Regions from separate parts of the Blautia sp. HCP3S3_B11 genome, predicted to be linked through region 2. Evidence: riboswitches for the same ligand, from Rfam matches in the RefSeq annotation. Region 2 holds a riboswitch; the other holds the start of a gene.
The links. Region 2 has a riboswitch for thiamine pyrophosphate ahead of thiS (sulfur carrier protein ThiS). Riboswitches for the same ligand answer to the same signal wherever they lie in the genome.

Region 1: linked by a shared signal. The riboswitch ahead of thiW (energy coupling factor transporter S component ThiW) and the one ahead of thiS (sulfur carrier protein ThiS) in region 2 are both predicted to bind thiamine pyrophosphate.

Annotation. Positions count from the first base shown of each region.
Region 1 is NZ_JBQHVP010000026.1:4,107-11,299, reverse strand. Features, by position in the region: gene ACTNC0_RS16580 (helix-turn-helix domain-containing protein) at 1-326, opposite strand, end outside; gene ACTNC0_RS16575 (DUF3990 domain-containing protein) at 307-981, opposite strand; gene ACTNC0_RS16570 (DMT family transporter) at 1,177-2,043, opposite strand; gene ACTNC0_RS16565 (ribokinase) at 2,222-3,112, opposite strand; gene ACTNC0_RS16560 (hypothetical protein) at 3,194-3,532, opposite strand; gene ACTNC0_RS16555 (hypothetical protein) at 3,598-3,738, opposite strand; gene ACTNC0_RS16550 (DUF6783 domain-containing protein) at 4,005-4,109, opposite strand; TPP riboswitch at 4,140-4,243, shown strand; gene thiW (energy coupling factor transporter S component ThiW) at 4,303-4,890, shown strand; gene thiM (hydroxyethylthiazole kinase) at 4,820-5,611, shown strand; gene ACTNC0_RS16535 (MATE family efflux transporter) at 5,849-7,177, opposite strand.
Region 2 is NZ_JBQHVP010000023.1:26,570-33,762, forward strand. Features, by position in the region: gene ACTNC0_RS15785 (histidine phosphatase family protein) at 1-419, shown strand, start outside; gene ACTNC0_RS15790 (alpha/beta hydrolase) at 464-1,399, shown strand; gene ACTNC0_RS15795 (DUF6320 domain-containing protein) at 1,726-3,546, shown strand; TPP riboswitch at 3,584-3,692, shown strand; gene thiS (sulfur carrier protein ThiS) at 4,046-4,249, shown strand; gene ACTNC0_RS15805 (thiazole synthase) at 4,354-5,157, shown strand; gene thiH (2-iminoacetate synthase ThiH) at 5,212-6,456, shown strand; gene ACTNC0_RS15815 (thiamine phosphate synthase) at 6,437-7,021, shown strand.

The DNA.
Region 1 (7,193 bases), on a different contig from region 2:
GAGAACGCCAGTCCTGTATCCCATTGATAATAGGCAAGTACCCATCCGGTCCAGTACTCCTGACTTCTATTATACGAATACCTACTCATAACCGAAGGAAACTTTTTCCCGGCTTCCCCAAGCACTGCATAAGCAATCTCAACTCCCGATTTTCCGGCAATTACAGAACAGTCTCCATTCTCAAATCGAAAGGCCATTTCACTGGTCAGGAAATATTTCCATGCAGTTTCTATCGAATTATCAAGATCGTTCACCAGATAGTCCAACATCCCCGCCAGATTTTTCTGCGCATTAGAAAGGTAACTCTTATCGTAAGCGTGGATCATCTGCTTTCATCTCCTCATCCAGAATTGTTGTTATATACAAATCTCCCCGCTGTCTGCGATTTCTTTCCACGTCAAAATACTGACGCCGGGCAGATTTATCACGGAAAGATTTCTTCTTATACCATTCTCTGCAATCTGCGGTTTCATATCCCAGAAATTCTAACCTCGCAAATGCCTGCCTGCTTTTTAATACAAACTGTTGCCCTAATTTTCCCAGACGCATGGCGTTCGATAATTGTCTGTAAGAAATTGCACCATTAATAAAATCAGATGCAAAAGAAAAATAGCTGTCATCTGCACGGTATCCAATAATGATATCATATGACAGGTAATCTAAATGACAGTTTTGTATCAAATACTCTTTTGCTTCAGCTGCAAGAGGTGTGGATACATCAAATTCCCGATTTTCCAACAGGATTGTCAGCCAATGCAGCATTGTATAGTCTTTATTCAGGTTTAAAATCGAAAGTCCTTCACATTCCATTTTATACTGATTTGAATAGCCATTGTGGTCTATCCCAACACCCCATTCTTTCACCATATTGGGATTCTCCGTACAGTAAAAACCTATACCATAGTCATTATAGGGTTTTCCATATCCGTATTTTGGTTTTTCTATGATATGATCCGAACCATGATAAATTATTTTTTCCATAGACACCTCCTGTCATTAATATACTCCTGTAGGAGTATAAATTCAATATAAAAAAGGTTACTATCTATAATCAGATAGTAACCAAAACTTACTGTTTACTCCGTTCTCAGTAACAGCCAAAATTTCTCTAAAAAAACCTTTATATATGAGCTGGAAAGTGGGCTCTCTTTTTTTGTATCCATAACCAAACACACTCTAGTGCGCCATCTTCATATTGTAAATAAATGTTCCTAAAGATGCGAGAATGATCAACGCATATCCCGTAAAACTGTATTTATCCGGAATCTCCCCAAACAGGAAGAATCCCAGCAACGTTGCAAAAATAATCTGCGAATAATCAAAAATAGAAATTTTTCCAGCTGGTGCATAAGTATAAGCCGCCGTAATTGTAAACTGCCCACCTGCAGCAAACAGCCCGGCCATCAGTAATGTGACAAGCTGTTTCATACTCATCGGCGTAAAATGAAATACCATCCATGGAACCACCGACAGACAGGAGAAGAAGGAAAAGTAAAACACAATGACCGGTCCCTTCACACCATGCGTTCCAAGCACACGAACCATCGTATACGCAATTCCAGCTCCAAGTCCACCGCACACTCCAATCAGTGCCGGTATCAGTGCTGCATTATGAAATCCCGGCTTCACCACAAACAGACAGCCGATAAATGCCAACGCCACACAAGCTGCCTGCGCTGGTTTAATTTTCTCCTTTAACAACAAGAAAGAAAAAATAATTGCAAAAAACGGAGACAACTTATTCAAAATCGAAGCATCTGCCACCAATAAATGATCGATCGCGTAAAAGTTACAAAGAATCCCCAACGTACCGCAGACGCAACGAAGAACCAACGGTCCCCAATATTTCTTATCAACCTTCGGTGCCGTACGATTTTTGCACAAAATAATCGCCGCAAACACCGCCGCCACCAGATTTCTAAAAAAGCTCTTCTCCACTGACGGCAAATCACCTGCCAGACGCACACTCACATTCATACAAGCAAAGAAAAACGCCGACAGGATGATCATTATCATACCCTTTATGTAATTTTCCTGTTTCATCAGATTTAACCTGCCTTTCTGTCCTGACATTTTACATATTACGTTTCAGTCTAAACTACTTACAAACACTGCTATAATATATGCAACCTGTCTTTTACCCGTTAATCATAACACGAACCGAAGATTCGGTACAGATATAAATAGCGTCAGGCGGATATTCACAATTGAAACAAAGGACTTACTTGATTCCCAGTTCCTTTTTTACTTCCTTAATTTCCGGAATAGACGGTGTCGCTCCCGGTCTTGAAACTGCAATGGAAGATGCCTTTGCAGCCATTCTCAAAGCTTCCTGAATGCTTCTTCCTTCGATAGTTGCCGCAATAAAGTATCCTGTAAACGTATCACCGGCCGCTGTGGTATCCACCGCTTTTACCTTAAAAATATCCTGGAAAACTTTCTCTTTCCCATCATAATAAACTGCCCCATCACTGCCCAATGTCAGTACAAAACAGGCATTTGGGAATTTCTCTGCCATGGCATCCAGAATCTGATCTTTATCTTTAAATCCGGTAATCTGCTCTCCTTCAATTTCATTCAAAAGAAACAGATACACCTTACTAAGATCGCAGGTACTCAGCTTATCATCAAACGGTGACGGATTCATTACAATTTTCATCTTTTTCTCATAAGCCTGGTCAATAATATAGTCCAGCATATTGATTTCATTCTGTAAAATCAGGTAATCGCCCTCTCCGAAATCTGCCAGAACTTCATCCACAAATTCCTTCGTCTGCATCTGATTAGTTCCACCATAAAGAATAATACAGTTCTGCGCATTCTTATCTACCTGAATCATGGTATGACCGCCTTTTACCGGCATTCTGCGGATATATCTGGTATCTACCCCTGCTTCCTTACATGCATCCAGAAGAATATCCCCATCTGTTCCAACAATCCCGGCATGATAAACAGGAACTCCCGCCTTTGCCAGAGCAATAGACTGGTTCAGTCCCTTTCCGCCGCTGAAAACTTCCAGCTTAGACGAATGCTGAGTCTCACCGCCTACAATAATGTGGTCCACAGAATATACATAATCCACATTTAATGAGCCATAGTTTAATACCTTCATGTAAAAATCCCTCCATTTATTTCGTTTTTACCGTACAAAATTTATCTGAACAGTGTTTATATCTATATTATGTTGTGCAAGTCAACTTCCGTCAACATTATTTTTCCTCCTGTCTGCCCTCGTCCATACCAACACATTTGTCAAAAATTCATCCGTTCCCAAAATCCTCTCATCCATAATCTGGCATATCCGCGAAACAAGATACGGGTAACCGCTTGTATAATCATAAATCAGCTGACTGATTTCCCGGATATTCATTCCCGTCTGATAATCCTGCTCATATTCATTCAGCATGCTTTCAATATCTTTAACTGAAAAGCTCATGTCCAGACGAAAATCTACTGCTATATTCCATGGACTGTTATACTTTGATTCCTCCTGTGGATGCAGTTTTAGTTTTAAAGTTTTTACATCATACACACCTGCCAGAACCACTGACTGAAATGTAGAATCCTTCCCCTGCTGCCATTTCAGATATTTCTCTCTCAGCAGTCCGAGAAAAGAAAGAAAAATGTGATTTTCATTCCAAGCGAACGCATTGGAAACTTTTCAGAAAGAGGGCTGCTCCAGTCATTTACAGTTTTCTCCGGAACACAAGTTCCTGTAATGCAAAATTTTTTTGCCATGACCGTATCCTCCTGACCTTAGTTTACAGACCAGGCGAATATGCACAATTCGCCTTCGCTGCTTGTTTGATTTGAGTCAATCGGATATTCGCAATCCGCTTTCGCTACTTGCTCATAACCGAATAACTGCTCCGCAGTTTATCAGGAGGGGCTTGTACCCCTCCTGATACAAGCAAGTCCCACCCACTGCTTATTGCTTCTCGCAATTGAAGCAGGGGACTTACTTGATTCGGTTAAATTGTAACACGAACCAAAACCAGTTACAATCATCTCTCATTGACTTTTCCATACTGTTGTGTTACCCTAGAGCGTGTTTGAAAAAGGCTTTCTACAAGATATGCGTCACAATTTATGGGAGATTTTTCAAACACGCTCTAACAGCAGTAAAAAATTTGCATATGGATAATAACAACGGGAGCCTGTGTAACAGGCTGAGAGGAAGATATATCTTCGACCGCACCTGATATGGATAATGCCAGCGTAGGGAATGTATGAATGAATCGAAATCTGCCAGTGTATTATTCCGGCAGATTTTTTATATTCCACAACTTAAGGAGGTTCACAATGAACACAGACAGAGCAAAAACATTCCGAATGGTCATGCTCGCCATGATGGTTGCCATCGGCGTAGTCATTTCACCAATTCTGAGAATCGAGGGAATGTGCCCGACCGCACACCTGATCAACATCGTCTGTTCCGTACTTCTGGGACCATGGTATTCACTTCTGTGTGCCACTCTCATCGGAATTATCCGTATGATGTTTATGGGTATCCCACCACTGGCACTGACAGGTGCCGTATTCGGTGCATTTTTATCCGGTGTTTTCTACCGCGCATCCCATGGAAAAATCATCTGCGCAGTGATCGGTGAAATCTTCGGAACCGGCATTATCGGTTCTCTGGTTTCCTATCCTGTCATGGCATTTCTTATGGGAAGAAGTGGACTGAACGCATTCTTTTACACACCAATGTTTCTGGCAGCAACCTGCATGGGCGGTACCATCGCCTACTTCTTCCTGAAAGCATTAAGCCACTCAGGAATGCTTGCCAAATTTCAGCAAAGCCTTGGAGCAAAAGTATATGATCGAAAATCAGACAAGAACCAGACAACTTACCAGAGCAGCACAGCCGCTGATTCACTGCATCACTAATCCGATTTCTATCCATGACTGTGCCAATATCATCCTGGCGGCAGGAGGCCGCCCAATCATGGCAGAACACCCTGCGGAAGTAGCCGAAATCACCAGCCACGCGCAGGCACTGGCATTAAACCTCGGGAACATCACCGATGCCCGTATGGAGTCCATGCCGAAATCCTTAAAAACTGCTGGCATCATTCACATTCCAGTCATGCTCGATCTGGTAGGAACTGCATGTAGCACTCTTCGCTATGAATTTGCGCAAAAACTTATGAGCATTCATATGCCAGAACTTCTAAAAGGAAATATGTCCGAACTCCTTGCGATGTCCGGACAGACCGCTCACGCGATCGGTATCGACGCAGGTACACAGGATACGCTCACAGACGCCAACCGTTTCCACCTGCTGGAACTCTTCCAGGAAAAAGCAGCTCAGTGGAACACCACACTCCTTATTACCGGAAAAGAAGATATGGTTGTCTCAGCCGACAAATGTACATTCATTACGCGCGGCACTCCTGCCATGTCGCAGATTACCGGAACCGGATGTATGCTTGGAATGATCTGTGCTACTTATCTGGCAGTTACCGATCCGTTCACTGCTGCCGTATCTGCTGCTACAGAATTTGGCATTGCCGGGGAAAAAGCAGAAAAAAACAGCTCCGGTCCCGGAAGTTTCCAGGTGGAACTGTTCGATCAGTTTTATAATCTTGCACCGCAGGATATTTTTTAGCCGAATCAAGTAAGTCTCTCCGAATAAACTGCATAACAGTTATTCCGTGTAAAACTATGTATTGAAAGCGACTTAAAAATACCCCCTTATCTAAAAAAGTCCTTCCAGATGCTTCAGATAAATTCTTATCTCGTTAATCTCGGAAGGACTTTTTCTTTTACTAAAATAAAAAATTTCTTATTCTGTATGCTTTTATAACATTTAACTTTTGCTACTCTATTATATCTCTTAAGTTTCTTACGCTTCTACTCCACGCATCTTCGCCAACTCTTTTCTGGCAAACACAATCGCCAGCACAAATGCCGCAGCATCAGCGATCGGACCTGCATACATCACGCCATCAATTCCCATAAATAACGGGAAGATAACAATCAATGGCAACAGGAAAATTACCTGTCGTGTCAGCGACATAACAATACCCAGCTTCGCTTTTCCAATAGATGTAAAGAATCCGGATGACATTGGCTGAATTCCATTTGCAAATGTCATAAACATAAAGATTTTCAGATAACGTTCCGCAAACTGGAAATACAACTCACTTCCTGTTCCAAAAATCCCCACAATCTGGTGTGGAAACAGCTGGAAACATAAAAAGAATATCGTTGCGATTACCGTACAGGCAGTTACAGAATAACGATACGCCTGTCGAACTCTGTCATATTTTTTCGCTCCGTAATTAAATCCCCAGATTGGCTGACTTCCCTGAGAAATTCCAATGCAGATAGCCATAAATACCTGATTTACCTTAGAAATAACTCCAACACACGCAATCGGAATATCACTTCCATAAACCGAATTTCCGCCATAATAACGCAGAATATTATTCAGCACGATCTGCACAATTGCCATGGCAATCTGGTTAATACAGGAAGCAAGCCCCAGTGAAATAATTGCCTTCAGGTATCTCATTCTCGGTTTCAGCATCTCACTTGTCAGACTCATATTTCGGAATTTCCAAAAATATACAACTACCAGAATTCCAGAAACGATCTGCCCAATCACAGTTGCCCATGCAGCGCCCTTAATTCCCCAGCCAAATACAAAAATAAATAATGGATCAAGAATCGTATTGATAACCGCACCTATCATAATACAAGTCATAGAATAAGTCGGGCTTCTGTCCGCTCTGACAACATGATTGCCGCCAACAGACAAAATATAAAGCGGAAGTCCAAATGCAGTAATTCCTGTATAATCAACCGCATACGGCATCACATCCGTAGTTGCCCCAAACAATGTCAGCAACGGTTTCAAAAACACCAGAACAATCACCGCAAGAATCACACCACTGATTACCAGTGAAGATAAAGCCGTACCTGCAATCCCACTGGCCTTCTTCTCCCGTCCTGCTCCCATTTCCAGATTATAATTCGACGCACCTCCGATTCCCAGAAGCAACGCCAGTGAAGTGGCAATCGTCGTAACAGGAAATGCCACATTGGTAGCTGCATTTCCCAGCATTCCCACACCCTGTCCGATAAAAATCTGGTCCACAATATTGTACATTGCGCTGACCAGCATACTGATAATCGCAGGAATCGCAAACTTTGCGATCAGTCCACCCATCGGTACTACACCAAGT
Region 2 (7,193 bases):
AGTATGACCACTGGTTTGAAAACGAAAGATTACAGAAAGCGGATGCAAAAGGCTATTATGACTATGTAACGGGAAAGTTTGATGAACTTCTGTCGTTTCATGGATATGTGCGGGAGGGACATTACTATAGAGTTACGAAATCAAATAATGATACGCTGGTATTTTTCTGCCATTTTGGTCTGGAGTGTGTGTTACTTAGTCATCTGTTAAGTGTGTCTCCGATGGTGATGTGGCATGGATTTTGTGCTGCACCAAGTTCTGTTACAACAATAAATACCGAGGAGCGAAGAGAAGGAATTGCGAGCTTCCGCATCAGTGCATTTGGTGATATTTCACATCTTTATGTACATAATGAATCACCGGCATTTGCTGCTAGGTTCTGTGAAACATATGATAATAAAGAGGAGCGTCACGACTGATTATATATGGTAGAAAGGAAATAAAAATATTGATATCAAAGACAATGAAAGCAATTCTGCGTACACTTTCCTATGGAAATATAGAGGTAGAAAATTCCAGAAAAATGGCAGACCTGAAACAGTTGGATGCCACACGTATTTTTTTGAAAAAACTGGATGCCAAAGTTTATAATGGCGATTATGAAGTACCGATCAGATTGTATTTTCCGACGGAGGAAGCGATGCAGGCAGGGATTGTGGAAGGAAATACCTTTCCAATTCTGCTGTTCTTCCATGGCGGAGGCTGGGTAACTGAGAGTGTGGAGAATTATGATCGTGTCTGCTCCAGAATGGCTCAGGCAACTGCACATATCGTGGTTTCCGTAGAATACAGGCTGGCGCCGGAACATAAATTTCCGATTCCATTGGAGGATTGTTATGCTGCGGCAAAAGCGCTTTATACGAACCAGCTGATTCTGAATACAGACCCCGAGAAGATTACGATCATCGGTGACAGTGCGGGTGGAAATCTGACTGCGGCAGTGTGTCTGATGGCGAGAGACAGAGGTGAATTTACACCGCGCCGGCAGATACTTATCTATCCGGCATTGGGAAACTGTTATACAGAGGAATCACCATACAGATCGGTACATGAAAATGGCAGTGATTATCTGCTGACAGCGGTAAAAATGGAGGATTATCTTACTCTTTATCAAAGGACAGCAGAGGACAGACAGAACCCATACTTTGCGCCGATTCTTGAAAAAAATCTGAGAAATCTGCCGGAAACATTAATTCTTACAGCAGAATATGATCCTCTCAGAGACGAAGGGGAAGTATATGGAAGAAAGCTTCAGGCGGCAGGAAATCATGTGGAAGTCTATAGAATTCACGGAGCGTTTCATGGATTTTTTGCACTGGGGATTAAGTTTCTGCATGTACAGGAAAGCTTCCAGTATATTAATGGATTTTTGAATAAAAGTTATGAGAAAATCCTTTAATCGAATTAAGCAAGTGGTGAAAGTGGTTGCGTCTATTTGTTTAACTAAAATTAGTGCAGGGAACGCTGTATTTTATTTCTGGGACTTGTATATAAAGGCTTAGAGTGTGTTGCACTATAGCAATTCCCCAAAATAATGCAATTAATCCAGACCATCAGAGCGTGAAGTCCCGCGTCAGATATCTTTGTTGTGCGTCAGCACGCCTGCAGATATCTTTCTTGTCCTTCGCACTCTGCTGGACTTCTTATTTGCATTATTTTGTGGGATTGCTATAAATATAGAGTTGGAATGAATCAGAGGATAATGAAAAAGAAAGCAGGAAAACTATGGATACAGGATATTCAAAATGGAGAAAACTGGATAATGCAGCACTGGCATTTCCACTGGTAAGCGGAAAAAATGATACCAGAGTATTTCGTTTTTACTGTCAGTTAAAAGAAAAGGTCGACGGAGAAATTCTTCAATCCGCGCTGGATCAGACAATGGAGAAATATCCATTGTTTCAGGCAGTTTTGCGAAAAGGATTGTTCTGGTTTTATCTGGAACACAGAGATATCAGAGCGGTTGTAAAACAGGAGACAGAACCGCCATGCAGCCGCCTGTATATTCCGGATAAAAAATCTCTTTTATTTCAGGTGACTTATGATAAAGACAGGATTAACTTCGAGGTGTTTCATGCATTGACAGACGGCACCGGAGCAATGCATTTTTTGCAGGAACTGGTGCAGAATTATCTTATTCTGGCTCATCCGCAGGACGATCTTCCGCGAATAGAAAATGCAGAAGAAGTCACTCATGGAGATAAAGAAGAGGACAGTTTTTCGCAGTATTATTCTTCTGATATGCCAAAGAATAAAGAGAAGAAAGAGACAGCAGTGAAGCTGAAAGGTGAGAAGCTGGTTCATTCAGATATGCATATCACAGAGGTGGTTCTTTCGGTGAAGGATATTCATCAGAAGGCGCGTTCTTATGGTGCTTCTATCACAGTATTGTTAACTGCAATGATGTTATGTTCTATCAGAGAAGAAATTCCGAAAAACCAGCAGAAACGACCGGTAACATTAATGATACCGGTGAATCTGAGAAATTATTTTCCGTCTCAGTCCATGACAAACTTCTTTGGCTGGATTGAAGTCGGATATACATTTTCAGAAACAACAACCTTTGAAGAAGTAGTAGCAGATGTAAAAAGGCAGTTTGAGCAGGAACTTGTGAAAGATAAAATTGCCATGCATATGAATGGCTATGTAAGAATCGAAAAGAATCCTTTTGTGAGAGCTGTTCCGCTGGAGCTTAAGAAATATTTCCTGATAATAGGCGCTAATCTGGGAAGCAGAAGTATTACTGCAGTTTATTCTAATATTGGTATTATCCGTCTTCCGGAAGAGTATAAAGAATGCATTCAGCATTTTGGGATATTTGCCAGTACCAATTCACTCCAGATGTGTTCCTGTTCTTATGGAGATGAAATGGTTCTGGGATTTACTTCCAAGATACCGGATAACAGTATTCAGAGAAATTTTCAGAGAATGCTTGGTGAAGAACAGGTTGTTCATCGGGAACTGAAGAATGAATTTCCAGGATATGGGGAGAAACAGAAACTGGAGAAGAAAGAGAACCAGAGAATTGTTCAGACTTTCAGCTTTCTGTGTCTGGCGATAGCAGTGGCCTGTGGGGTGATTAATTTTATGACCGCCGGTATGTTAAACTGGTTCTGGTTTGCAGGTGCGGGATGTGCCTGTGCCTGGCTGGTAGTTATGGTGGCGTATTTTAAAAGAAGGAACATTCTTAAGAATGAAATGTGGCAGCTATTGATTATATCTGTGATAGCAATTCTATGGGATTGGTTTATCGGATGGAGAGGCTGGTCTGTAGATTTTGTTCTTCCTTTTGGGGCATTGGCGGTACAGTTTTCCATTCCTGTAATTGCAAAAGTGAACCGTCTGGAACGGGAAGAATACTTGTTTTATCTTGTTCAGGCAGGTGTTGCGGGACTGATTCCAATAGTTCTTGTATGGACGGGAATTGTGAGATTGGTATATCCTTCGGTTGTCTGTGCGGGGATTAGTTTTCTCACTGTGGCGGCATTATTTATTTTCTGTCTCAAAGATACTCTGCAGGAGTTTCATAAAAAACTTAGAATGTAGTTGACATGTGGACTGCAAAATATTATACTTTATTACTGTAAAAGAACAGGGGAGCTTGTGACAGCAGGCTGAGAGGAAGTTATCAACTTCGACCCTTATACCTGATTTGGATAATGCCAACGTAGGAACGTATATGATAGTGAATTTACGGGAGATACTTTGGTATCTCCTTTTTTATGTGGCTATATGATATCTATCTGAAACAGGAGTAGTTACCGAATATAAAATGAACAGTAACTACAGCAATTTGCATTATTTTGTGGAATTGCTATAGTGTATCAACAGGATTGTTTGAGAAAACAACTTGTTAGTAGACTTGAATTGAATATTGGAAAAATGAGAGTGAACAGAGTTCATGAAGGGGTGCACCACCGCGGGTACATTCTTTTGTGGACTCCTTTTTTATACTATTGGAAATTCTTCCATATTGTTCCGTTGATATGAAAATATGGAAAAATGTCTGTTTTACTCCCATTTATTTCCGGGAAAGGAGAAGAACATGTTTACAGTAAACGGAACGAAAAAAGAACTGCCGGGTGTATTTTCTGTGAAAGAATATCTGGAACAGAATGGATATGTGATCAGTCAGATCGCAGTAGAGTTAAATGAAGAAATTCTGCCAAAAACAGAATATGTGAGCACTGTTTTGAAGGATGGAGACGTAATGGAAATAGTAAGCTTTATGGGTGGCGGAAGCTGCTAAGACAAATTAGTCTTAATCAGGCAGAGAAAGTGAAGAGAGGATATTGGTCTCATCTATGCAGATATTAAATAACTATGATATTTCAGGAAAGAAGGACATAAATAATGAGTACAATTGCAAACACAAATAATGAAAAGAAATACGAGGACAAATTAGTTTTAGGAGGACATGAATTTACCTCCCGTTTTATTCTGGGATCAGGTAAATTTTCACTGGATCTGGTGAAAGCATGTATTGAAAAAGCGGATGCACAGATTATTACACTGGCTTTACGTCGCGCAAATGAAGGCGGACTTGCAAATATTCTGGATTATATTCCAAAGAATGTGACCTTGCTTCCGAACACATCAGGAGCAAGAAATGCACAGGAGGCAGTCCGTATCGCCAGATTATCAAGAGAGATCGGATGCGGAGATTTCGTAAAGATTGAAGTTATGCATGATTCTAAATATCTTCTTCCGGATAATTATGAGACAATCAAAGCAACAGAGATTCTTGTAAAAGAAGGCTTTGTGGTAATGCCGTATATGTATCCTGATTTAAATGTTGCAAGAGATCTGGTAAACGCAGGAGCAGCCTGTATCATGCCGCTGGGCTCTCCGATTGGATCAAATAAAGGTCTCTGCACAAAAGAATTTATACAGATTCTGATTGATGAGATTGACCTTCCAATCATTGTAGATGCAGGAATCGGAAGACCTTCCCAGGCGTGCGAAGCTATGGAGATGGGAGCTTCAGCAGTAATGGCAAATACTGCGATTGCAACAGCCGGAGATGTACAGGTGATGGCAGAAGCATTTAAGAAAGCTATTGAAGCAGGAAGAAGTGCTTATCTGTCTGGTCTTGGCCGTACATTAGACAAAGGCGGCAGTGCATCTTCTCCGCTGACGGGATTCCTTCATGATTAAGATATTTTTATTTAGTATATATAACATATTACATAAATTTGGAGGAAATATAAGATGGAAGCAGAAACAAAAACAATTCCAGAACACGGGGAACATTTTAATGAAAGTATTGTAAATGAAGTGATTCTGGAGGACATGAAAAAAAACAGAATCGATCATATGAAATATCTTCCTGGAATGGAAGTTCTGGAAGAGTCAGATGTAATGGAGCAGGTAGTCGCCGCAATGCAGGAATATGATTATGATAAATATACGGCAGCAGATGTGCGCAGGGCATTGGCGCATGATAACCGTACTTTGAAAGATTTTCAGGCATTGCTTTCTCCGGCAGCATTGCCGTTGCTGGAAGAGATTGCACAGGCAGCACAGATAGAAACAAGAAAACATTTTGGAAACAGTGTATATATGTTTACACCGATTTATATCGCTAATTACTGCGAAAATTATTGTATTTATTGTGGATTTAACTGCCATAACAAGATTCGCAGGGCACAGTTAAATGAAGAAGAAATCGATAAAGAAATGGCTGCAATCGCAAAGACAGGACTACAGGAAATTCTGATTCTGACAGGAGAAAGCAGAGCGAAATCGGACGTAAAATATATTGGAGAAGCATGTAAAATTGCAAGAAAATATTTCAAAGTTATTGGTCTTGAAGTATATCCGATGAACTCTGATGAGTATGCGTATCTGCATGAATGCGGAGCAGATTATGTAACTGTTTTTCAGGAAACATATAATTCCGATAAGTATGAGACTCTGCATCTGGCAGGACATAAACGTATTTTTCCATATCGTCTGAATGCGCAGGAACGTGCATTAAAAGGTGGAATGCGAGGCGTAGGATTTGCAGCACTTCTGGGACTTGATGATTTCCGGAAAGATGCCTTTGCAACGGGATATCATGCATGGTTGCTTCAGCGAAAATATCCTCATGCAGAGATTGCTTTCTCCTGTCCGAGACTTCGTCCGATCATTAATAATGACAGGATCAATCCGATGGATGTACATGAGCCACAGCTGCTTCAGGTAGTATGTGCATATCGATTATTTATGCCATTTGCAAGCATTACTGTTTCTACAAGAGAATGCGAGCGTGTGAGAGATAATCTGGTAAGTATCGCGGCAACAAAGATATCAGCTGGCGTAAGTACAGGAATCGGAAGCCATGTGGAAGACATAGAAGATAAAGGAGATGACCAGTTTGAGATTTCTGACGGAAGATCTGTAAATGAGGTTTATCAAGCGCTTCTGGATCATAATCTTCAGCCGGTTATGAATGATTATGTGTACCTCTGATTTTTATAAAAATGTGATTGCGGTGACCAACAGATCTCTGTGTGAACGTCCTTTTCCGGAGCAGATAGAAAGAGTATGCAATTGTCATCCTAAAGCAATAATACTGAGAGAAAAAGATCTGCCGGAGGGAGAATATCTTCTTCTGGCAGAGAAAATATTGAACATCTGCCGGGAATATGATGTTCCCTGTATGCTTCATACTTATATAAATACAGCCAGAAAACTGGAACATCCTTTTATCCATCTTCCGTTATTTCTTCTGAAAGAATACCAAGGAAAACTTGAGAATTTCCGGGAAATTGGATGTTCAGTTCATTCTGTAGAAGATGCACTGGAAGCGCAGAAATTGGGTGCAACTTACCTTACAGCCGGTCACATTTATACAACTAATTGTAAAAAAGGACTTCCGCCAAGAGGACTGAAGTTTCTTGGGGATGTTTGTGATTCTGTGACGATTCCGGTGTATGCAATAGGTGGAATCCATCCAGGAACAGAGCAGATATCTGAAGTGATAGCACGAGGTGCTGCTGGTGGATGTATTATGTCTGATATGATGAAAATATAGTAAAAGAACGTATTAAGCTGTATGAATATTTGAAACAAATGGAAGAAATTTTGCTTGATCTGGTTAAATAAGAGAGCGTTAGTTTTGGACTATTTCTGTGATATAAACGGAAATCATATGGATAAAAAATAAAGATTTTTCAGATATAATTATGCGTATATAGAAATATAAA